One region of the Rhizobium sp. Nf11,1 genome, then DNA from elsewhere that is predicted to be linked to it. Evidence: predicted binding sites of a transcription regulator. Region 1 holds the regulator's gene; the other holds the start of a gene.
What was found. The regulator LexA, encoded in region 1, represses DNA repair genes until DNA is damaged. The targets are predictions, from matches to a motif close to TGTTCNNNNTGTGTTCNG.

Region 1 (11,334 bases):
CCGGCGGCGCTACGATCAGGATCTCCGGCCCGTCGAATTCAAAGGGCCAGGCGTGATTGCGGATCAGTCGCACAAGCCGGCTGATGCCCTGGCAAGCGGCAAAGGCGGAGCCAGCCACAACAGGCTTCATGTCGTTGGTGCCGAGCAGCAGGATGACGAGGTCGAGCGGCGCATGCGTCTGCAGGATCGTCGGCAGGACTCGCGCACCATTGCGGTCGCAATCGGCGAGGTGGTCGTCGAAAGCGGTGGTGCGACCGTTCAGCCCTTCGGCAATAACACGCGCCTCGCTGCCGAGCGCTGCCTGAAGCACGCTCGGCCAACGGTTCTTGTACTCATGACGGCCGATTGTCTCAGGGTCATGACCCCAGGTCAGCGAGTCACCATAGCAAAGAACGGTCTTGGTCATTTCCGCCTCCGCTTCGCTATCAGACAAGCAAGCCCATCGGGTTTTCGATATAGCCCTTGAAGGCCTGGAGCAACTCGGCGCCGAGGGCGCCGTCGACGCAGCGATGGTCGGTCGACAGCGTCACCGACATCACGGTGGCGATCGCCATTTCGCCGTTCTTGACGACCACCCGCTGCTCGCCGGCGCCGACCGCGAGGATCGTCGCATGCGGCGGGTTGACGACGGCGGCGAAGTTCTTCACGCCCATCATGCCCATGTTCGACACAGAACTCGTGCCGCCCTGATATTCCTCGGGCTTCAGCTTGCGGTCCTTGGCCCGCTTGCCGAGATCGCGCATCTCATTGGAGATGACAGACAGGGTCTTCTGCTCGGCCTTGCGGATGATCGGCGTGATCAGGCCGCCCGGGATCGACACGGCGACGCCGACGTCGGCGTGCTTGTGCTTGATCATGTTATTGTCGGTCCACGACACATTGGCGTCCGGAACGTCGCGCAGCGCCAGCGCCATGGCCTTGATGACCATGTCGTTGACCGAGAGCTTGTAGGCCGGAGCGTTGTCCTTGCGCGGCGCCGCATCGTTGAGCTGGGCACGCAGCGCCATCAGAGCGTCGAGCTCGCAATCGACGCTCACGTAGAAATGCGGGATCGTCTGCTTGGATTCGACGAGGCGCCGGGCGATCGTCTTGCGCATGCCGTCATGCGGCACAAGCTCGTAGGAGCCCGGCTCGAAGAGCTTGAGCACGGCTTCCTCGGAGGCACCCTTCGGCGCGGCGGCCGGAGCCGGCGCGGCTGCAGCCTGAGGAGCAGCAGCGGCGGGAGCGGCAGCAGCCTTGGCGCCACCACCTGCAACGGCAGCTTCGATATCGCTCTTGATCACGCGGCCATGCGGACCGGAACCGGCGACGGCCGACAAGTCGATACCAGCTTCCTTGGCCAGCCGGCGGGCGAGCGGCGAAGAGAAGGTGCGGTTGCCACCTGATGAAACGGCCGCGGGTGCTGCGGCAGGCGCCGGTGCCGCGGCCGGAGCGGCCTCAGCCTTCGCCGGCGCAGCGTCGGCCTTCGGCGCAGGTGCGGCCTCAGCCTTGGCCGGAGCGGCGGAACCTGCACCACTTGCGGCAGCGGCGACATCTTCGCCATCGGCGGCGAGAACGGCGATCAGCGCATTGACCTTAACGCCCTCGGTCCCGGCCGGGACTACCAGCTTGGCGACCGTGCCTTCATCGACGGCTTCGACTTCCATCGTCGCCTTGTCGGTCTCGATCTCGGCGATCACATCGCCGGATTTGACGGTGTCGCCTTCCTTGACCAGCCACTTGGAAAGATTGCCTTCTTCCATGGTCGGAGAGAGGGCGGGCATCGTGATATTGATCGGCATCGAGATACCCTCCCCTTATTTGTAGCAAACAGCCTTCACCGCATCGACGACTTCGCCGACGTTCGGAAGTGCCAGCTTTTCGAGATTGGCGGCGTAAGGCATCGGCACGTCCTTGCCCGCAATCGTCAGGATCGGCGCATCGAGATAGTCGAAGGCCTGCTGCATGACGCGGGTGGCGATTTCGGTGCCGACGGAGGATTGCGGATAACCTTCCTCGACGGTGACGAGGCGGCCGGTTTTCTTCACAGATTCGATAACCGTCGGCAGATCCATCGGGCGGATGGTGCGAAGGTCGATCAGTTCAACGTCAATGCCGAGCTGTTCGAGTTCGGCGGCCGCCTTCGTCGCATAGGTCATGCCGATGCCGAAGGAGACGACGGTGACGTCTTTGCCCTGGCGATGGATCCGCGCCTTGCCGATCGGCAGGACGAAATTATCGAGCTTCGGCACGTCGAAGTGCTGGCCGTAGAGAATTTCGTTTTCGAGGAAGATGATCGGGTTCGGATCGCGAATCGCCGCCTTCAGCAGACCCTTGGCGTCGGATGCCGTGTAAGGCATGATCACCTTGAGGCCGGGGATGGCGCTGTACCAGGCGGCATAGTCCTGGCTGTGCTGGGCGCCGACGCGGGCGGCGGCACCATTCGGGCCGCGGAAGACGATCGGAGCGCCCATCTGGCCGCCGGACATATACAGCGTCTTGGCGGCCGAGTTGATGATGTGGTCGATCGCCTGCATGGCGAAATTGAAGGTCATGAATTCGACGATCGGGCGAAGGCCGGCCATGGCGGCACCGACGCCGACGCCGGCAAAGCCGTGCTCGGTGATCGGCGTATCGATGACGCGGCGGGGGCCGAATTCCTGCAGCAGGCCCTGCGTGACCTTGTAGGCGCCCTGATATTCGGCGACTTCCTCACCCATGACGAAGACGTCGTCGTTGGCGCGCATTTCTTCGGCCATGGCGTCGCGCAGCGCTTCGCGCACGGTCATCGACACCATTTCGGTGCCGGCCGGGATTTCCGGATCGTTCGGAACGACGGCTTTCGGCTCGGCCGGCAGCGGCGCGGAAGCAGAACCGGTGTTGGTCGGCTTCTCTTCCTGAGCCACCTGCGGAGCGGCTGCGGCCGGCTTGGCAGCTGATATATCCGAAGCGGATTCGCCATCTTGCAGCAGCACGGCGATCTTGGTGTTGACCTTGACGCCTTCGGTGCCGGCGTCGACCAGCAGCTTGCCGATGACGCCTTCGTCGACCGCTTCGACTTCCATCGTCGCCTTGTCGGTTTCGATTTCGGCGATGACGTCGCCAGAAGTGACCTTGTCACCTTCCTGCTTCAGCCATTTGGACAGCGTGCCTTCTTCCATCGTCGGAGAGAGGGCGGGCATGAGGATATCGATAGGCATGGGTTCCCTCCCCGATTAGAGCAGAATGTCGGTGTAGAGCTCGGATGCATCCGGCTCCGGATCGGCCTGTGCGAAGTCGGCGCTGTCGGCGACGATGTCGCGAACATCCTTGTCGATCGCCTTCAGATCGTCTTCGGAAGCCCAGCCCTTTTCGATGAGGCGTGCCTTTACCTGCTCGATCGGATCCTGTTCGGAGCGCATCTTCTGCACTTCTTCCTTTGTGCGATATTTCGCCGGATCGGACATGGAGTGGCCGCGATAACGATAGGTCAGCATTTCGAGAATGATCGGGCCCTTGCCGGAGCGGCAATGTTCGAGCGCCTCGTCGGCGGCCGCCTTGACGGCGCGAACGTCCATGCCGTCGACCTGAATGCCGGGAATGCCGAAGCCGGAGCCGCGTAGCGAGTAATTCGACTGAGCGGTGGCACGGGCGGTCGAGGTGCCCATGGCGTAGCGGTTATTTTCGACGATATAGACGATCGGCAGCTTCCAGAGAGCCGCCATGTTGAAGCTCTCGTAGACCTGGCCCTGGTTGGCAGCGCCGTCGCCGAAATAGGCGATGGCGACATTGCCGTTGCCGCGGTAGTGGTTTGCAAAGGCAAGGCCGGTTCCGAGCGAAACCTGGGCGCCGACGATGCCGTGACCGCCGTAGAAATGCTTCTCTTTCGAGAACATGTGCATCGAGCCGCCCTTCCCGTGGGAATAGCCGCTGCGGCGCCCGGTCAGTTCCGCCATGACCCCGCGCGCCTCCATGCCGGTTGCCAGCATGTGGCCGTGGTCGCGATAGGCGGTGATGACCTGATCGCCTTCCTTCTGCGCCATCTGCATGCCGACGACGACAGCTTCCTGACCGATATAGAGATGACAAAAGCCGCCGATGAAGCCCATGCCGTAAAGCTGACCGGCCTTCTCCTCGAAGCGGCGGATCAGTAGCATCTCGCGATAGGCCTTGAGTTCCTCATCCCGGTCGAAGTCGGCTACCGGGCCTCCATTCGATGCTTTGGCTGCTGGTTTTGCTGCAGTTTTGCGGCTGGAAACGGTCGCGGTCTTTCGCGGCGCCATTCAACCCTCCCTATGGGTTTGTCGTTTCTCGGTGGCGCGTACCATAGGGAAGAAATATGACCACAGCAATGCCATAATTGCATGGCTCGTATTCGGCGCTAAGTTATTGCAAATAAATCAGAAATTCCAATTAACCTAATTCCGGTTAATTGGAATAATGTTTGAATATGACGATCTCGTCCGCACGCGACATATTCAGCTGATATCGCGCCTTTTCGTCCAGCATGTCCTTGTCGAGCGAGCCGTCACTCAGCAGCGCCACCTGGCTTTCCAGATGTTCGCGCTTCGCCTTCAGGACGGCAAGCTCTCTTTCGCGCGCGACGCGCTGACGCTCGAACGTCTCCGTCGCCCGCAGGCCATAATCGCCATGGATGCAATGATAACCGAAATAGGAAAGGAAGGCGACCGTCATAGCCGGGATGACGAAGCGGCCGAGCTTTCTCTTCTTATGATGCTTTGTCCACATACACGCATGCTCTTGAACGCATTACCAATTCGTTCAGCATAACGCGCAGAGATTAACCGTTCATTGACCGTAACCGCCGGCAAGAAAAAACCCGCGCCGGTGAGGCGCGGGTCGAGCATTGCAAATCAGATCGGATCAGCCTTTGATGATCGAGCGGCCGGCATATTGGGCCTGGGGGCCTAGGCCCTCCTCGATGCGGATCAGCTGATTGTACTTGGCGAGACGGTCAGAACGCGACAGTGAGCCGGTCTTGATCTGGCCGCAGTTGGTGGCGACGGCGAGATCGGCAATGGTCGAATCTTCCGTTTCTCCGGAGCGGTGCGACATGACGGCGGTATAGGCTGCCTTATGCGCCGTGTTAACGGCATCAAGCGTTTCCGTCAGAGACCCGATCTGGTTGACCTTGACGAGGATCGAGTTGGCGACGCCCATGCGGATGCCGTCGCGAAGGCGGGCCGAGTTGGTGACGAAGAGATCGTCGCCGACGAGCTGAGTCTTCTTGCCGATCAGATCGGTCAGCGCCTTCCAGCCCTCCCAGTCGTCTTCGGCCATGCCGTCTTCGATCGAGATGATCGGGTATTTGCCGGCGAGCTCGGCCAGATATTCGGCCATGGCGCCCGACTCGAGCGTGCGGCCTTCGCCCTCCAGAACATACTTGCCGTCCTTGAAGAATTCCGTCGAGGCGCAGTCGAGGCCGAGGCACATGTCGTCGCCCGGCTTGTAGCCGGCTTTCTCGATCGACTTCATGATGAAGTCCAGGGCTTCGGGCGCACTCTTCAGGCCGGGAGCGAAGCCGCCTTCGTCGCCGACATTGGTGTTGTGGCCCTGCGCGGCAAGCTCCTTGCGGAGCGTATGGAAGACTTCCGAACCCATGCGCACGGCGTCGGCGATCGAATCGGCGCCGACCGGCAGGATCATGAATTCCTGGAAGTCGATCGGGTTGTCGGCATGAGCGCCGCCGTTGATGATGTTCATCATCGGCACCGGCAGGAGGCTGGCGGAAGCGCCGCCGACGTAACGGTAAAGCGGCAGGCCGGATGCCTGGGCCGCAGCCTTGGCGACGGCGAGCGAGACGCCGAGGATGGCGTTGGCGCCGAGGCGCGACTTGTTCGGCGTGCCATCGAGCTCGATCATGATGTTGTCGATCTGGATCTGATTTTCGGCATCGATGCCGCCGATCGCGTCGAAGATCTCGGTGTTGGCGGCCTCGACCGCCTTTTCGACGCCCTTGCCGAGATAGCGCTTGCCGCCGTCGCGCAGCTCGACCGCCTCATGTGCGCCCGTCGAGGCGCCCGAGGGAACGGCCGCGCGGCCCATGCTGCCGTCTTCGAGATAGACGTCGACTTCGACGGTGGGATTGCCACGGCTATCGAGGATCTCGCGGGCGATGATATCGGTGATTGCAGTCATGGGTTCTTCCTGCTCGGTGGGTGATAAGTCGTTCGACGCCTGTCATAATCGAAGGCGTGCAAATTACAATGGCGCAATTTCCCGCCTTCGAACGGGTATCGTATCGTGGCCTAAACCACGATCATGTCAGGCTGTTGAACGTTAGGCCTTGGCGATCGCATCGAAGGCCAGCAGCTTCTCAAGCAGTCGCGGCATGTCCTTGAGATAGACCATGTTCGGCCCGTCGGACGGTGCGTTGTCGGGATCCTGATGGGTTTCGACGAAGACGCCGGCAATTCCCGTCGCCACTGCCGCGCGCGCCAGCGTTTCCACGAACTCGCGCTGGCCGCCGGAGGAATCGCCCTGCCCGCCCGGCTGCGCCACGGAATGGGTGGCGTCAAAAATGACGGGAGCTCCCATCGCCGCCATGATCGGCAGCGAACGCATGTCGGAAACCAGCGTATTGTAGCCGAAGGAGGCACCGCGCTCGCACAAGAGCACATTCGAATTGCCGCTGGCGTTGAGCTTCTTCAGAACGTTCTTCATATCCCAAGGGGCGAGGAACTGGCCCTTCTTGACATTGACGGCGCGGCCGGTCTTGGCGGCGGCGATCAGAAGGTCGGTCTGACGGCAGAGGAAGGCCGGGATCTGCAGAACATCGACCACCTTGGCCACCTCGGCGCATTGCTCGGCCGTATGGACGTCGGTTATGACGGGAAAGCCGAATTCCTTCTTGAGGTCGGCAAAGACCTCCATGCCCTTTTCCAGGCCGATGCCGCGTTCAGCCGAGAGCGAGGTACGGTTCGCCTTGTCGAAGGAGCTCTTGTAGACGAGGCCAATGCCGAGCTTGCCGCAAAGCTCCTTCAGCGTGCCGGCGACCATGAAGGCGTGATCCCGGCTCTCCATCTGGCATGGACCGGCGATCAGCGACAAGCGGCCAGTATTGGAAAAAGTGACCTGGCCTCCGCCTTCGCCGATCCTGACTTCGGAATTCGTGTCGGTGCTCATCGTGTTTCCTCGAAGGCGAAGAGCGCACCCTGCCCGGGCGTGGGCTTCACCAGAATGCGATTGTTCTTGCGTGTGAATGTGATCCCGTTAGCACCCAAATGCGCTTCTGTCACGGCAAGATCGATGACGGTGAAGAGGATTGCCCGCCCCCGCAGGCCGCGATCGGCTGATGAGACAGTGGTTTCGAAATAGGCCTCCAGCCCTTCCGGCGTCATCAAGCTGATCTTTGCATTCGATGCCGCGATATTCATGCCGAAACCGGTTTTCTCCACCGCCGCCTGCCCAATCGCGAGCCCGACGAAGGCGGCGAATGCCGCCGGGTCCGGTGCACAAAGTGCGATCTCGGCAATGCCGATCACGCCATTGGCGTGCGTCTCCAGCGCGGCGCGATCTGTAGGGAACGAATTGATGCGCTGGCAAGTAAAGAGAAAGAAATCGGGGGCGCGCAAATCAGCTGCAAAGGCCAGCTTAAAGCTGCCGACGCTCTCCGAACCGTCCGGCATCCGCATCGGCCGGCTGAACTGCAACATCTCACCGGCGCTCGCGCCGTTGCTGACGAAGCGCTTATGATCGAGGTCGGCATCCTCGCTGAGGAAGGCCAGCGCAGAAAGTCCCTCCTCGCCGCAGCGGAAACGGAAGGCGCGATTGCGGGCGATGAAGACGTTGCCCTGGCGGGCCGCTGCTTCGCTCTCGTCGACACTCGCCACGCCAAGCGGCTCCAGATAGGTCTTGTCGGCGAAAAAGACGCAGGCATTCTCCGTTCCGAAGGGATGGCGCGCATCGGCGGCGACGGTGAAACCGAGCTTGCCGAGCCTCTCACGCGCCAGATCGATATTGACCACGGGCAGCACGACATGATCCAGCGGGTGCGACCTGGCGGAATGCGCGTTCATGAATATCCCTCCTGAAACCGGCAAGAGACAAGAGATGTGCGACAGCACCTCCCTCAATGCAAGACATGTGCGCCAATCCGGCAAATGAAAATAAAAATCTCCGCGAGTTGACGTGAACTTTTACGGAAATTTAGCTACTTGCGGAACACATATGGAACATATAGTGTCCGTTCTGGATTTGTTTCAATCACGGGGTCTGACGTCGATGCTCACGCGCAAACAACAGGAGCTTCTCCTTTTCATCCATGAGCGCATGAAGGAATCCGGCGTTCCTCCCTCTTTCGACGAAATGAAGGATGCCCTGGACCTCGCCTCGAAATCCGGCATTCACCGCCTGATCACGGCGCTTGAGGAACGCGGCTTCATTCGCCGCCTACCGAACCGCGCCCGGGCACTCGAGGTGATCAAGCTTCCGGAGGCCTATAACCCCAGTCTTCAGCGTCGCGGTTTTTCGCCGAGCGTCATCGAGGGCAGCCTCGGCAAGCCCCAGCCGGTCGCCGCCCCCGCTGCGCCAAAGCCGGTCGCCGACAATGGCAACTCCGTCTCCGTGCCGGTCATGGGACGTATCGCCGCCGGCGTTCCGATCTCGGCGATCCAGAACAACACCCACGATATCGTCGTTCCCGCAGATATGCTCGGCTCCGGTGAGCACTATGCGCTGGAGGTCAAAGGCGATTCGATGATCGACGCCGGCATCTTCGACGGCGACACCGTGATCATTCGCAACGGCAGTACCGCCAGTCCCGGCGATATCGTCGTTGCCCTCGTCGATGACGAGGAAGCAACGCTGAAGCGTTTTCGCCGCAAGGGTGCCTCGATCGCGCTCGAGGCCGCCAACCCGGCTTATGAGACCCGCATCTTCGGGCCCGACCGCGTCAAGGTGCAGGGCAAGCTCGTCGGCCTCATCCGTCGCTATCACTGACGCCGGATGGGCTGGAATCGGTAAAACGATCATTGCGCCAATCATAGGCGCGATGGCGCATCCATGGTCGCGACAAAGCATCGAAGGCGGTGGTGACCTCCAGGCCGGCATCGGCGAAGCGCAATTCAAGCGAACCGGTCCTGCGCAGCGTCTCGCCGGTGAAAAGCGTGCCGCCTGAACGGCAGCTATTGAAACGCAGACGGACCGAGGTCACGACGATATCGGCCGTATCGCAGGCCGGGCCGAGATAGGCGGCATTGTCGATGACGGTGACGATATTGCCATTGCCAAGTCTTGATGTGCACCAAGCCTTCTTGACGCAGGAAAAACGGTTTGCTTCACCGCCTGCGGCGGCTGCCCGCATCGCTGCACTCGCTTCGTTCTGCTGATCGCGGGAAAGCCTGACACGGCGGTCTTCTCCTTCCGGCGGAATGGCCGGACCATCCAGCATCTTCGGCGGATCATGTGTCGGCAGCACCAGCGCTCTCTGCCACTGGTCGAATATGAAATCCGGCGGGTTTTCACGGTTGGAAGCTATTGCCTCAGCCGCGACGACCGCAACCAGACTGCCATCCTCCGAAATCACCAGATCCGGCGGCCGGGGAACCGGCAGAAGCAGCACGATGAGCGTGGAGATGGCGATGATCGATGTGCCGACATGGCGCAGCCGAGTGCGCAGCAGCGTCAGCAGCAGAAAGCCTGCCACCGCCACTGCGAAATACCAGCCGGGCAAGCGGCCGATGCCGATATCACCGCCCCAGCCGGACACTGTCTTGGCAACCGCAATCACCAGATCGAGGCCGAATCCGACGACCTTCCAGAGCGGAGCGTCCAGACCGAAAGGCATGAGCAACATCGCCAACAATCCGGCCGGCATGACGATGAAGGAGATAATCGGCATCGTCGCAAGGTTTGCCGGCAGGCCGTAAGCCGTCAGGCGATGAAAATGCTCGATCGAAAACAATGCGGTGGAAAAGCCGCCGATCAGCGAGGTCAGGAAGACGCCGCCGAAGAAACCGGCGACGGCAACCACCGGCCTGATGATCGGCAGTTTCAGAAAAGCGTTTTCGCGGACACGCCTGTCCTTCCACAACTGATAGCCCGATACCAAGGCCAATGTGGCGGCAAAGGACATCTGAAAGCTCGGTCCCAATACTTCCGAAGGTGAAATGGCGATGATGATGAGCGCGGAGAGAACGACATTGCGCAGGCTGATCGACGGCCGGTCGAAGAAGACGGCAATCAGCATGATGGCCATCATGATAAAGGCGCGCTCGGCCGAAACCCCGAAACCGGAGATCAGGTAATAGGCGGTGACGGCGATGAGCGCGCCGGCAGCGGCGATTTTCTTTGTCGGATAGGCTTGGGCGACGCCGGGAAAGAGGCTGAGCAGCATCCGAAAGCCGACGAAGAAGATGCCAGCCGACAGCGCCATGTTGAGGCCCGAGATCGCGACGATATGGGCAAGGCCGGACTGGCGCAGCGCCTCCGTCGTCGCGTGCGATATGGCGCGCCGTTCGTCCGTCACCAGCGCAGCGGCAAAGGCGCCGGTGTCGTCGGGCAGGATCGATCTTATGCGGTCGCCGATGCTGCTGCGCAGCTGGTAGAGCCATTCGAGCAGGGCGTCCGCCGTCGACCTGGCCGCCTGCGGGCCTGCCTCCAAGTCGAGTTTCTCCGGCGCACCATAGAAGAAACCGTTGGCGCCGATGCCGTCGAAATAGGCACCGAAGGAGAAGTCGTTGAGCGCGGGAAGTGCGGGCCCCGCCGGCGGCGTCAGACGTGCCTTTCCGGTGATGATGTCGCCGATCTCGAAAGGCGCATCGGCGCCCCGGACGATCGCGGTGATGCGTCTCGGCGGCCGTTTCAGCTCCGGCGCCTCGGTGCCGGCGACGGCAAGAATGTAGCGCCAGCGCCCGCGCCCGTCGCCTTCCCGCCGTTCGACGCGGCCAGTCACCGTCGTCGTCACGGATGAATCGAGGATCACCGTCGAAGCCCGCCAGCTCTCGAACTGAGCTGAGAGCATGCCGCCGGCGAAAAGTGCCAGCGCCATGAAACTTGCGCGCAAGGCCGGTCGGCTGGGATCGGTGAGGAAAACCGCGGCCGCCGACACCAGCAGGCAGAGCAGCGATGCAATGAGGGGAAAATCCGATGCCGCAAGAAACCAGAAGGCCGAGCCGGCTCCGAGGAAGACCGGCGAGAACAGCAGCAGGCGGCCATGATCGGCCTCTTCGCCCAGCATGCAGGCCCCGGCACGGAGCGATTGCCCGGCGGTGGCCAGCAGCCGACGATGCAATGGGGTCTGCGACTGCGTCCTTACCGATTGAGTCACCACCGCAGGCGCAGGAAAATCTGGCGGATCGGCAAGACCGATGCCCGCTTGCGGCCGCAATTCGGCTGTCGTCGTTTCCTGCATGC
Region 2 (11,334 bases), on a different contig from region 1:
CTGCTGAACCACGATCTGCCGCTTCTCTATCCAGATGTGACTTACAGCTTCTATCCGACCTATAGCCTGCTATATGGCATCGAGACTATCGAGATACCGCTCGACGATCAGTTCCGGATCCGGCTGTCGGATTACGCCAGACCTTGCGGCGCCATCATCATCCCCAATCCGAATGCTCCGACGGGTATAGGCTTGCCGCGGACCGGGATCGAGACGCTTCTTGCTGCTCATCCGGATGCGTTAGTCGTGATCGACGAGGCCTATGTCGATTTCGGCGGCGAAAGCGCAGTGCCGCTCATTTCTCGCTATCCGAACCTTTTGGTCATCCAGACCTTGTCGAAATCTCGTTCGTTCGCAGGTCTGCGCGTTGGCTTCGCACTGGGGCACCGGGACCTGATCGAGGCGCTGGTGCGCGTCAAGGACAGCTTCAATTCCCATCCGCTCGATCGCCTGGCACAGGTCGGGGCGACGGCGGCGATCAGAGACGAGGCTTGGTTCGAGACATGCCGGCGGAAAATCATCGCCAGCCGGGAAAACCTCGTCCGGGAGCTTGAGGCGCTGGATTTCGAGGTGCTGCCGTCGCAGGCGAATTTCATATTTGCGAGGCACGCAGGCCGGCCGGGCGCTGCACTTCTGACTGAGCTGCGGGAGCGTGGCGTGCTCGTCCGGCGTTTCGCCGAGCCGCGCATTTCGGAATTCCTGCGCATCAGCATCGGCACCGACGAGGAATGCGCCCGCCTGGTTTCCGCCCTCAAAGAGATATTGGCGGCCTGACCTTCGCCTCAGCTCTTGCGGTCGGCGATGAAATGCGCAGCGGCGGTGAGGGTGGAGGCGCGCCCCCCGTAGGGGGCGAGCAGATCCTCGGCCTCGCGCACATGCCGGCGGAGCTCGGTCTCGGCCCATTCCACGCCGTGAAGCGCCACCAGCGTTCCCTTGCCGCGGGCCGCATCCTTGCCGGTCGCCTTGCCCATGGTCTCAGCATCCGAGGTCAGGTCGAGGATGTCGTCGGCGAGTTGGAAGGCGAGGCCGATCTTTTCGCCAAAGGCACGCAGGCGGCGGCGATCTTCGGGCGGGCTTGCCGCGATAATGGCGCCCGCCTCGCAGGCGAAGCGGATCAGCGCGCCTGTTTTCATCGCCTGAAGACGGATGATGCCGGCTTCGTCGGGCGCCTGCTTTTCCGCCGCCAGATCGAGGGCCTGGCCGCCGGCCATGCCGCCGAGACCTGCTGCGCGGGCGAGCGCCAGCACCAACGCCGCTTTGCTCGTATCGGGAAGGGCGGTTTCCGGCGCGGCAACGATGTCGAAAGCATAGGTCAGCAGGCTGTCGCCGGCGAGGATTGCGGTGGCTTCATCGAACTTGATGTGCACTGTCGGTTTGCCGCGGCGCAGGTCGTCATCGTCCATGGCCGGCAGGTCGTCATGCACGAGAGAATAGCAGTGCACGCATTCGAGTGCGGCGCCGACCCGAAGGGCCGCCTGTACATCGCCGCCGAGAAGGGCCGTACTTTCGGCCACAAGGAATGGGCGCAATCGCTTGCCCCCATTCAGCACGGCATAATGCATGGCGCTGCGCAGGGTGTCAGGCCTGACGATTTCATCGGAAAGAGGGCTCGGCGAAAGCAATGTATCGAGCAGCGCCTCGATTTCGCGGGCGTTGTTGCTAAGCCTCGTCTCGAAAGTGTTCCGGTTCGCGTCCATGGGCGCTGTTTGGCATGGGGCATCGGGGCTTGCAACGGAATTGTCGATGACTGCCGCAAGATTTCCCTTGTCCTCTGGCATAAGCGGCTCACAGGCGTTATGAGAACGAAAGGGAGAGAAATGGGCTGGGGACATTGGACATAGCGACGGAGAGAGAGGATATCGCCGACATGCCGGCCCGTCGGCGATTGTTCGAAGATCGGCCTGTGCTGAGACGCGTCGGTCTTGCCGTTCTGGCCGTGCTGATCCTTCCTTACGCACTGATCTTCCTCTACCTGCTGCCCTTCATCCATCCCGTCTCGACGCTGATGCTGCGCGATCTGGTGCTGCTGCGCGGCTATGACCGCAGATGGGTGTCGCTGGATGAGATCTCTCCGGTCCTGGTGCAATCGGTGATGATGTCGGAAGACGGTCAATATTGCTTCCACGGCGGCGTCGACTGGGCAGAGATGCGGATGCTGGTCGAGGACACGCTGAAAGGTCAGGCGACACGCGGCGGCAGCACAATCCCGATGCAGACGGCCAAGAACCTCTTCCTCTGGAACAGCCGCTCCTTCGTGCGCAAGGCGATGGAGCTTCCCCTCGCCGTCACCACGGATTTCGTCCTGTCGAAACGGCGGCTGATGGAAATCTATCTCAATATCGCCGAATGGGGCCCCGGCATTTACGGCATCGAGGCCGCCGCCCAGCATCATTTCAAGGTGCCGGCCTCGAAGCTGACGCGACGCCAGGCATCGCTGCTCGCCGTTTCGCTGCCCAACCCGATCGACCGCAATGCCGGGAAGCCCGGACGAGGCCTTCGCCGGCTTGCCGGCGTCATCGAGAGGCGTGCGCAGGGCTCAGGCGATTACATCAAGTGCATCTATGAATAAGATCACAACTTGTCATTAGAAGCGGTGGGCGTCATCTGCCATTCTTGGTTCTGCCATATGGGCGAATGCAGTTCAATCAGAGCCCTCGAATCGCCCATGACCGCCCCGACCTTTTCTCCCGAACTTCTCCTTTACTCGAAGACGCACAATCAAAACCCGCCTGCCCATCTCGGCAGCCGCTATCGCAGGATCGGCGGTTTCCTGCCCGAAGCCGGCAACACCATCGTCTGTCATCCCGAGAAAGGTTCAACGACGCTCACGGCACTGATCGAGGCGCGTGAAAAATATCTGGCGATGCCCGAGGCGTCGCAATTTCTCTTCACGCCGATCTCGAGCCTTCACATGACGCTTTTCGAAGGCGTCATTGAGACCAGGCGCCGGCAGGACTGCTGGCCTGCAGACCTCCCTCTCGACACGCCGATCGACGACATGACCGCGCTGCTGGCCGCGCGTCTCGATAGTTTTTCGATGGCCGAGCCCTTCAATGTCGCGGTCATCGGTGCTCGTCCCTCGGGTCTGCTTGTCGATGGGGCGACGGAGAAGGACCGCAGGATCATGCGCGCCTGGCGCGACGCCATTGCCGATCTTCTTGGCTATCGGCAGCCGAACCATGCGGACTACAAGTTCCACGTCACTTTCGCCTATCCTATCGACTGGCTGGAGGACGAAGCCCTGCCGCGCTGGCAGGCGATGCTCGACGACGTGGTCGAGGACGTCAGCCGCAAAGTGCCCGTTTTCGAGCTGACGCCACCGGCATTCTGCGTGTACGAGGACATGAACCATTTCCACGAACTGCTGATCTTCGATTTCGATGCCTGAACGGGAGAGGCCTATGGACAGACCGACGCTCTACATCGCCAACAAGAATTATTCTTCCTGGTCGTTCCGGCCGTGGATGGCGCTGACGAGCGCCGGCGTCGATTTCGAAGAAATCCTGATCCCTTTCGATGATGCGGGCCGCAATCCCAAGATCAAGGCGATATCGCCGAGTGGCCGGGTGCCGGTCCTGCAGCACGGCGCGTTGAAGATCTGGGAATCGCTGGCGATCATCGAATATGCGGCCGAGCTTTATCCGGACGCCGGCCTTTGGCCGCGCGCCCGTGTCGAACGGGCGCTCGCCCGTTCTGTTTCGATGGAAATGCTGTCCGGCTTCCGAGCCCTGCGCAATGCCTGCCCGATGAATATTCGCCGGCCGAAGGGGACGATCGCATTGCCTGACGGCGTCGACGCCGATGCCAGCCGTATCGAGACGATCTGGCGAGACCTTCTGCAGAAATCCGGCGGGCCGTTTCTCTTTGGTGCGTTCAGCGGCGCGGATGCGATGTTTGCGCCTGTGGTCAACCGGTTCGACATCTATGAACTGGTCAGTCGGGAGGATACCCTCGCTTATATGGAGACGATGAAAGCGCATGCAGCCTGGCGCAAATGGGAAGAGGCGGCCCGAGCTGAGCCCTGGATCGTGGCGGAAGACGAGGTCTGAGGCCCGAATCATCGGCCTCGCAAAAATTATGCATGGGGACTGGTCAAGGCCGCCCCATGCATGTATAAGCGCGCAAATTTCCGAAATCGCGACATGTCCGTTTCGGCCGCCAGTCTGGCCGTAGGAATGTTTTGCCCGCAAGTGGAGTAAGAAAAATGGCTGTACCGAAGAGAAAAACGAGCCCGTCCAAGCGCGGCATGCGCCGTTCGGCTGATGCGCTGAAAGCTCCGACCTACGTCGAAGACAAGAATTCCGGCGAACTGCGCCGCCCGCATCATATCGACCTGAAGACCGGCATGTATCGCGGCCGTCAGGTTCTGACGCCGAAGGAAGGCGCGTAATTTCCGACCGGCTCGTCCGATCGCAAGCTTCGAGGCCGGCTTCATGCCGGCCTTTTGCATTTCGGCAAGATAATATTTGCAACGACTTGCAGTAGGACAGCGGTTTGCGGCAGTATTCTTGCTGCGCAAGGAGATTGCCGATGGTAGCCGCAATGCCGCTGATGATTATTCCGTTTATTCTTTACAATCTGGCGATGCTCGGCCTGATGGGCGGCGGCGGCATCGCCGCCTTGCAGCATGACATCATCGTGCTGTCGATGCTCTCGGGCGCGATCTGGAGCATGGCGCTCGGCGATCTCTTCATCGTCGTCGCCCTCGTCGTGTTGTTCTTCGAAATCCTGAAAGCAACGCGAACCGGGCCCGGCAACCTGCTCAATCACATATTGTCGATGCTGGTCTTCATCGCCTTCCTGGTCGAGTTTCTGCTCGTCCAGGACGCTGCGACGCAGGTGTTCTTCATTTTGATGACGATCGCTCTGATTGATGTGATCGGCGGTTTTGCCGTTTCGATCCGAAGCGCCGGGCGGGATGTCTCAATCGGCCTATAGGTTGTCGAGTTTATTCTGGAGAGCTCGGAGCTGCTCCTTCAGCTCGTCGATATCCTTGGCCTCGGCCTTGCGGCTCTCCTTGGCCGCCGGCGGTGTCATGAAAGGCGAGAACATCTGCATTGCCTGCTGAAACAGCTCGGTATTGCGGCGAACCTGGTCCTCGATCATCTGCATCGGCAATTGCAGGTTCTTGCCGAGCGGCGTTTCGCCGAAGGCACGGTTTACCTGTTCGCGCATCTGAGACTGCTGCTCGCTGAAGGCGCGCATCGAATGTTCGAGGAAGCTCGGCACGACCATCTGCATCTGGTCACCGTAATAGGTGATCAGCTGGCGCAGGAAGGAGATCGGAAGCAGTGTGTTGCCGGTCTTCGATTCTTGCTCGAAGATGATCTGGGTCAGCACCGAATGGGTGATGTCGTCCCCGCTTTTTGCGTCCTGGACGGTAAAGTCTTCGCCCTTCTTCACCATCTCCGCCAGATCTTCCAGCGTCACGTAGGTGCTGGTGCCTGTATTGTATAGGCGACGATTGGCGTATTTCTTGATGACTATCTGACCCTCGTTCTTCGCCATATCAGCCTCCTGAACCCCCGTCTGATTTTTGGATGTTCCTCCACTACAGACTGTAAACGCAAAAGAAGGCCGGTGACAATCTCTTTGTGCGTTGCGGCAAACCTTTAACAGATCAAACGAATCGGCTTTGACGGCGGCCGCCGAAAAATCGCGGCGGTCAGTCTTCGCGTTTGACTTGTGCTCAAAGCTTTGCCAGTTTCCCCTTATGTAAGTGGGACGAAAAACGAGGAGCCTCCCCATGAGCAATTCATCCGTCGTCATCGCCAGCGCAGGTCGGACAGCCGTCGGCTCGTTCAACGGCGCTTTTGCAACGGTCCCCGCGCATGAACTCGGCGCGGCCGTCATCAAGGGCGCGCTCGCGCGTGCCGGCGTCGACGCCGGCGAGGTGGATGAGGTGATCCTCGGCCAAGTGCTGGCCGCGGGCGAAGGCCAGAACCCGGCCCGTCAGGCAGCGATCAAGGCCGGCCTTCCGAAGGAAACGACGGCCTGGGGCGTCAACCAGCTCTGCGGCTCAGGCCTGCGCGCAGTCGCGCTGGGCATGCAGCAGATTGCCACCGGCGATGCGAGGATCATCGTTGCCGGCGGCCAGGAATCCATGTCGATGGCGCCGCATGCCGCGCATTTGCGCGGCGGTGTGAAGATGGGCGACATGAAGATGGTCGACACGATGATCAAGGACGGCCTGACCGATGCCTTCCACGGCTACCATATGGGCATAACCGCCGAGAATATTGCGCGGCAGTGGCAGCTGTCGCGCGACGAGCAGGATCAGTTCGCCGTCGCCTCGCAGAACAAGGCTGAAGCCGCGCAGAAGGCTGGCCGTTTTGCCGATGAGATCATCCCCTACCTCGTCCAGACGCGTAAGGGCGACGTGACCGTCGATTCCGACGAATATATCCGCCACGGCGCGACGATCGAGGCGATGGGCAAGCTGCGCCCGGCCTTCGACAAGGATGGCACGGTCACCGCCGCCAATGCCTCCGGCCTCAACGACGGCGCTGCCGCCGCCGTGCTGATGAGCGAGGCAGAAGCGGCCCGGCGCGGCATTCAGCCGCTTGCCCGCATCGTTTCTTGGGCAACGGCGGGCGTCGATCCGTCGATCATGGGCACCGGCCCGATCCCGGCGTCGCGCAAGGCGCTGGAAAAAGCCGGCTGGTCTGTGAACGATCTCGATCTCGTCGAGGCCAACGAGGCCTTCGCGGCTCAGGCTTGCGCCGTCAGCAAGGATCTCGGCTGGGATCCGTCGATCGTCAACGTCAATGGCGGCGCGATTGCGATCGGCCATCCGATCGGCGCCTCCGGCGCGCGCATTCTCAACACCCTGCTGTTCGAGATGAAGCGCCGCGGCGCGAAGAAGGGCCTCGCCACGCTTTGCATCGGCGGCGGCATGGGCGTCGCCATGTGCTTTGAAGCACTTTAAACAGCATACGATCCGTCATTGATTGAAATGCCGCCGCGAGCGGGCGAAAACACAGAGGGGGAGCGGAACATGAGCAGAGTGGCTCTGGTCACCGGAGGTACACGCGGCATCGGCGCAGCGATATCCATGGCGCTGAAAAATGCCGGCTACAGGGTTGCGGCCACTTATGCCGGTAATGACGAGAAGGCTCATGCCTTCCACGACGTCACCGGCGTTGCGGTATTCAAATGGGATGTTTCGGACTACGCTGCCTGCGGTGAAGGGATCACCAAGGTCGAACGAGAGATCGGACCGGTCGAAATCCTCGTCAACAATGCCGGCATCACCCGCGACGCAATGTTCCACAAGATGACGCCGCAGCAGTGGCACGAGGTGATCAACACCAACCTGACCGGCCTGTTCAACATGACGCATCAGGTCTGGAGCGGCATGCGCGACCGCAGCTTCGGCCGCATCGTCAATATCTCGTCGATCAACGGCCAGAAGGGCCAGATGGGCCAGGCAAACTATTCGGCGGCCAAGGCGGGCGATCTCGGCTTTACCAAGGCGCTTGCCCAGGAAGGGGCGGCGAAAAACATCACCGTCAATGCCATCTGCCCCGGTTATATCGGAACGGAAATGGTGCTTGCCGTGCCGGAGAAAGTGCTGAATGAACGCATCATTCCGCAGATTCCCGTCGGCCGCCTCGGCGAGCCCGAAGAAATCGCGCGTTGCGTCACCTTCCTCGTCTCCGACGATGCCGGCTTCATCACCGGTTCGACGCTCACAGCCAATGGCGGGCAGTTCTTCGTTTAAGACAGGACGAACGTTTGTTGATAAGCAAAGGCGCGTTGCAGGACGCGCCTTTGCTTTTTTCGGGAGGTCAGAAGCGGTTGCCGGTGTTCCGGTCTCGCTGAACCCGAATCTTGACAGGCATTCGTTGCCGCGAGCGATCTCCTCTCCGAAGAGCTGAGACCGCGGATGTCAGAAAAGCCGCGGCGAGGAGAATGGCGACGGTGGAATTCAGGACAATCTGGTCCATGCAAATATTCCTTTCAGGGCCTCGGGCCATGGTGCCTGCCCTGCGCTCACGAAGGAAATATGCGCCAAGCTAGTGAGCGCCGGTAGATTTGACTTTCACGACCGATCGTCAACGTCACATTGACGAACGTGGCGGCAAAGAAAACGGGCGCCGAAGCGCCCGTTGGGAGTCCGATATGACTTGTCGGTCAGTAGCGGCAACGAGCCTCGTAGCGGCGGCCATAGCGGTCGCGATAGATGCAGTAGCCGCGGCGTTCGACCGACTGGCCGATGAGAGCGCCGGTCAGGCCGCCGGCAACGGCGCCGACTGCGGCACCACCCCAGCTGTTGGTGACGGCACCACCGATGACCGCACCGGTGCCGGCGCCGATCGCCGTGCCCTGCTCGGTCGCCGTGCAGGATGCGAGAGCGCCCACGAGCGCGCCGATAAGAACAATCTTCTTCATCATGTCGTAACTCCCCAGGTTGTCGGGCTTTAGATGCGGCCCATTAGTACAAGGATAATGATAATGACGAGAACTAGCCCCAAACCGCCGGAAGGTCCATAGCCCCAGCCACGGCTATAACCCCAGTTTGGCAGAGCTCCGATCAAGAGCAGAATGAGGATAACGAGAAGTATCGTGCCAAGCATGGTGTTTTTCCTTCATTTCATCCGCAATCTGGATGGACAAGAAACACGCATTGGCGATTTTTGTTCCCGGTTGGGCGCGCGAATTAGCATGCAAGGCGATTCATGGTTTGTGATCCGTCACCCCTCATAAAACGCCCGTATGGTTAAAAAAGCATTTAAATACAATATCTTGCGGTGAACAAAGCAGGAAGGTCTCGATGTCTCCGATTCGTCGGTGATTCGTTCCGTTTTTGATCGGCCCCAATGGGCAAGCGGGTCCGGCTTAACGCTGTGTGAATTTGCTCGCCGGAAGATTAACACCGACGTGACAAGACCTCGCCGCCTGCCCGCATCTAGCGGCAGAATATGACGACGCCACCAGATATGACCGTGAACGAAAGGGGAAAGCCGAGCAGTCGGCGATTCGTCGCTGATTCGTTCCGGATTTGATCGGGATGTTAATTTCGGCGGATTTTCACTTGGCAAAAAGCGCACGCCAGACCTCGGGCAGGGTCACAAAATACAAACAGGAGAGAGTCCCGCGATTCAGCATTTGGTAGGAAAAAGTGATTCAAAATCAATACTTAGCCGTGAACAAAAGCTGAATCAGCAGAAGTCAGCGATTCGTCTCTGATTCGTTCTCCCGCTGTTCCGAATTGGAAATACGCACCCTCGAGACGACTCGCAAAGGTCGCAACCCCCGACGCATTTTGAAATCTGCCCTTGCGTTTGCGGCGGTAGCTGTCCATGTGTTCTGTGCCTCCATCGAGATGGCAAAACTTTTCCCGGGGCGCGCCTGCCTCACTTGCATGGACGATGACTCTGACTTCGCAGCCGATGATTCTGAGCGGGCGCGGTGTGACCGCGGTGCTTGGACCAACCAATACCGGCAAGACCCATTATGCCATCGAGCGCATGGTCGCACACGGGACCGGCGTGATCGGCCTGCCGCTCAGGCTCCTGGCCCGCGAGGTCTATACGCGGGTGGTGGAGAAGGTCGGCTTACAGAACGTGGCGCTGGTCACCGGCGAAGAAAAGATTTCACCGCCCAATGCCCGTTTTTCCGTCTGCACTGTCGAGGCGATGCCGCGGGAGACCAAAGCCGCCTTTGTCGCGATCGACGAGGTGCAGCTCGCCGGCGATCTCGAGCGTGGCCATATCTTTACCGACCGCATCCTGCATCTTCGCGGCCGCGATGAAACGCTGTTGCTGGGTGCAGGGACGATGCGGCCGATCCTACAGCATATTCTGCCGGGTATCACCATCGTCGAGCGGCCGCGGCTTTCGCATCTCCTTTACGCCGGGCAGAAGAAGATCACCCGGCTGCCGCAGCGTTCCGCCATCGTCGCCTTTTCGGCCGACGAGGTTTATGCCATCGCCGAGCTCATCCGCCGGCAGCGCGGCGGCGCGGCGGTCGTGCTGGGGGCGCTGAGCCCGCGCACCCGCAATGCGCAGGTCGCGCTCTATCAGGCGGGCGACGTCGAATATCTGGTGGCGACCGATGCGATCGGCATGGGCCTCAACCTCGACGTCGATCACGTCGCCTTCGCCCAGGATCGGAAATTCGACGGCTATCAGTTCCGCAACCTCAATCCGGCCGAACTCGGCCAGATCGCCGGCCGCGCCGGGCGGCACGTGCGGGACGGCACCTTCGGCGTCACCGGTCAGGTCTCCCCCTTCGACGAGGAACTGGTGCAGCGCATCGAGGGACATGAATTCGACAACGTCAAGGTTCTGCAGTGGCGCACGACGGAGATGGACTTCTCCTCGATTCAGTCGCTCCGCGCCAGCCTGGAGGCCGGGCCGCGCGTGCCCGGGCTGACGCGGGCGCTGCCGGCGGTCGACCAGCAGGCGCTCGAGCAGCTTTCGCGCTATCCTGAGGTAATGGACCTCGCCGACAGGCCGGCCCGCGTCGAAAAACTCTGGGAGGCTTGCGCGCTGCCCGACTACCGGCGTATCACTCCGGCCCAACATGCCGATCTTATTTCGACCCTCTTTTCCGATCTCGTGCGCTATGGCACGGTGAACGAGCAGTTTCTCGCGGAGCAGGTTCATCGCTCGGATCGAACTGATGGGGAAATTGACACGCTTTCGGCGCGAATCGCGCAGATAAGGACCTGGACCTACGTTTCGAATCGGCCCGGCTGGCTTGCCGATCCGACACATTGGCAGGAAAAGACGCGGGAAATCGAAGATCGATTGTCCGATGCGTTACATGAAAGGTTGACGAAACGCTTTGTTGATCGCAGGACATCTGTGCTCATGAAGCGCCTGAGAGAGAATGCGATGCTGGAAGCTGAAATCAGTGTGAATGGCGATGTCTTCGTTGAAGGACATCATGTAGGGCAGTTGAGCGGATTCCGTTTCACCCCGGTGGCGGGAGCGGATGGACCGGATGCCAAGGCGGTTCAGGCTGCGTCGCAGAAGGCGCTCGCGCTCGAGTTCGAGGCCCGTGCGGCCCGGCTGCATGCCGCGGGCAATAGCGATCTGGCGATCGGTTCGGATGGATTGATCCGTTGGCTCGGCGATCCGGTGGCGCGGCTTTCCGGCAGCGATCACATCATGCGGCCGCGCGTGATCCTGCTCGCCGACGAGCAGTTGACGGGCAATGCCCGCGATCACGTCGCCGCCCGAATCGAGCGCTTCGTCAACCATCACATCAGCACGGTATTGAAGCCGCTGGACGATCTGTCGCGCGCCGAAGACCTGCAGGGTCTTGCCAAGGGACTTGCCTTCCAGCTGGTCGAAAATCTGGGCGTGCTCTTCCGCCGCGACG

Region 2: the regulator LexA is predicted to act here: its motif matches at 9,298-9,315, upstream of ACQ7C1_RS23935 (helicase-related protein).

The regions. Positions count from the first base shown of each region.
Region 1 is NZ_JBOBHU010000017.1:39,645-50,978, reverse strand. It holds gene ACQ7C1_RS22785 (SGNH/GDSL hydrolase family protein) at 1-406, opposite strand, end outside; gene ACQ7C1_RS22780 (pyruvate dehydrogenase complex dihydrolipoamide acetyltransferase) at 426-1,781, opposite strand; gene ACQ7C1_RS22775 (pyruvate dehydrogenase complex E1 component subunit beta) at 1,797-3,179, opposite strand; gene pdhA (pyruvate dehydrogenase (acetyl-transferring) E1 component subunit alpha) at 3,195-4,241, opposite strand; gene ACQ7C1_RS22765 (FtsB family cell division protein) at 4,387-4,707, opposite strand; gene eno (phosphopyruvate hydratase) at 4,843-6,117, opposite strand; gene kdsA (3-deoxy-8-phosphooctulonate synthase) at 6,259-7,104, opposite strand; gene ACQ7C1_RS22750 (VOC family protein) at 7,101-7,997, opposite strand; gene lexA (transcriptional repressor LexA) at 8,203-8,919, shown strand; gene ACQ7C1_RS22740 (ComEC/Rec2 family competence protein) at 8,900-11,332, opposite strand.
Region 2 is NZ_JBOBHU010000019.1:53,854-65,187, reverse strand. It holds gene hisC (histidinol-phosphate transaminase) at 1-774, shown strand, start outside; gene ACQ7C1_RS23990 (polyprenyl synthetase family protein) at 783-1,697, opposite strand; gene mtgA (monofunctional biosynthetic peptidoglycan transglycosylase) at 1,832-2,569, shown strand; gene ACQ7C1_RS23980 (DUF1868 domain-containing protein) at 2,666-3,388, shown strand; gene ACQ7C1_RS23975 (glutathione S-transferase family protein) at 3,402-4,049, shown strand; gene rpmF (50S ribosomal protein L32) at 4,205-4,390, shown strand; gene ACQ7C1_RS23965 (hypothetical protein) at 4,531-4,938, shown strand; gene phaR (polyhydroxyalkanoate synthesis repressor PhaR) at 4,933-5,508, opposite strand; gene ACQ7C1_RS23955 (acetyl-CoA C-acetyltransferase) at 5,747-6,928, shown strand; gene ACQ7C1_RS23950 (beta-ketoacyl-ACP reductase) at 6,998-7,723, shown strand; gene ACQ7C1_RS23945 (YMGG-like glycine zipper-containing protein) at 8,137-8,397, opposite strand; gene ACQ7C1_RS23940 (DUF3309 family protein) at 8,424-8,579, opposite strand; gene ACQ7C1_RS23935 (helicase-related protein) at 9,375-11,334, shown strand, end outside.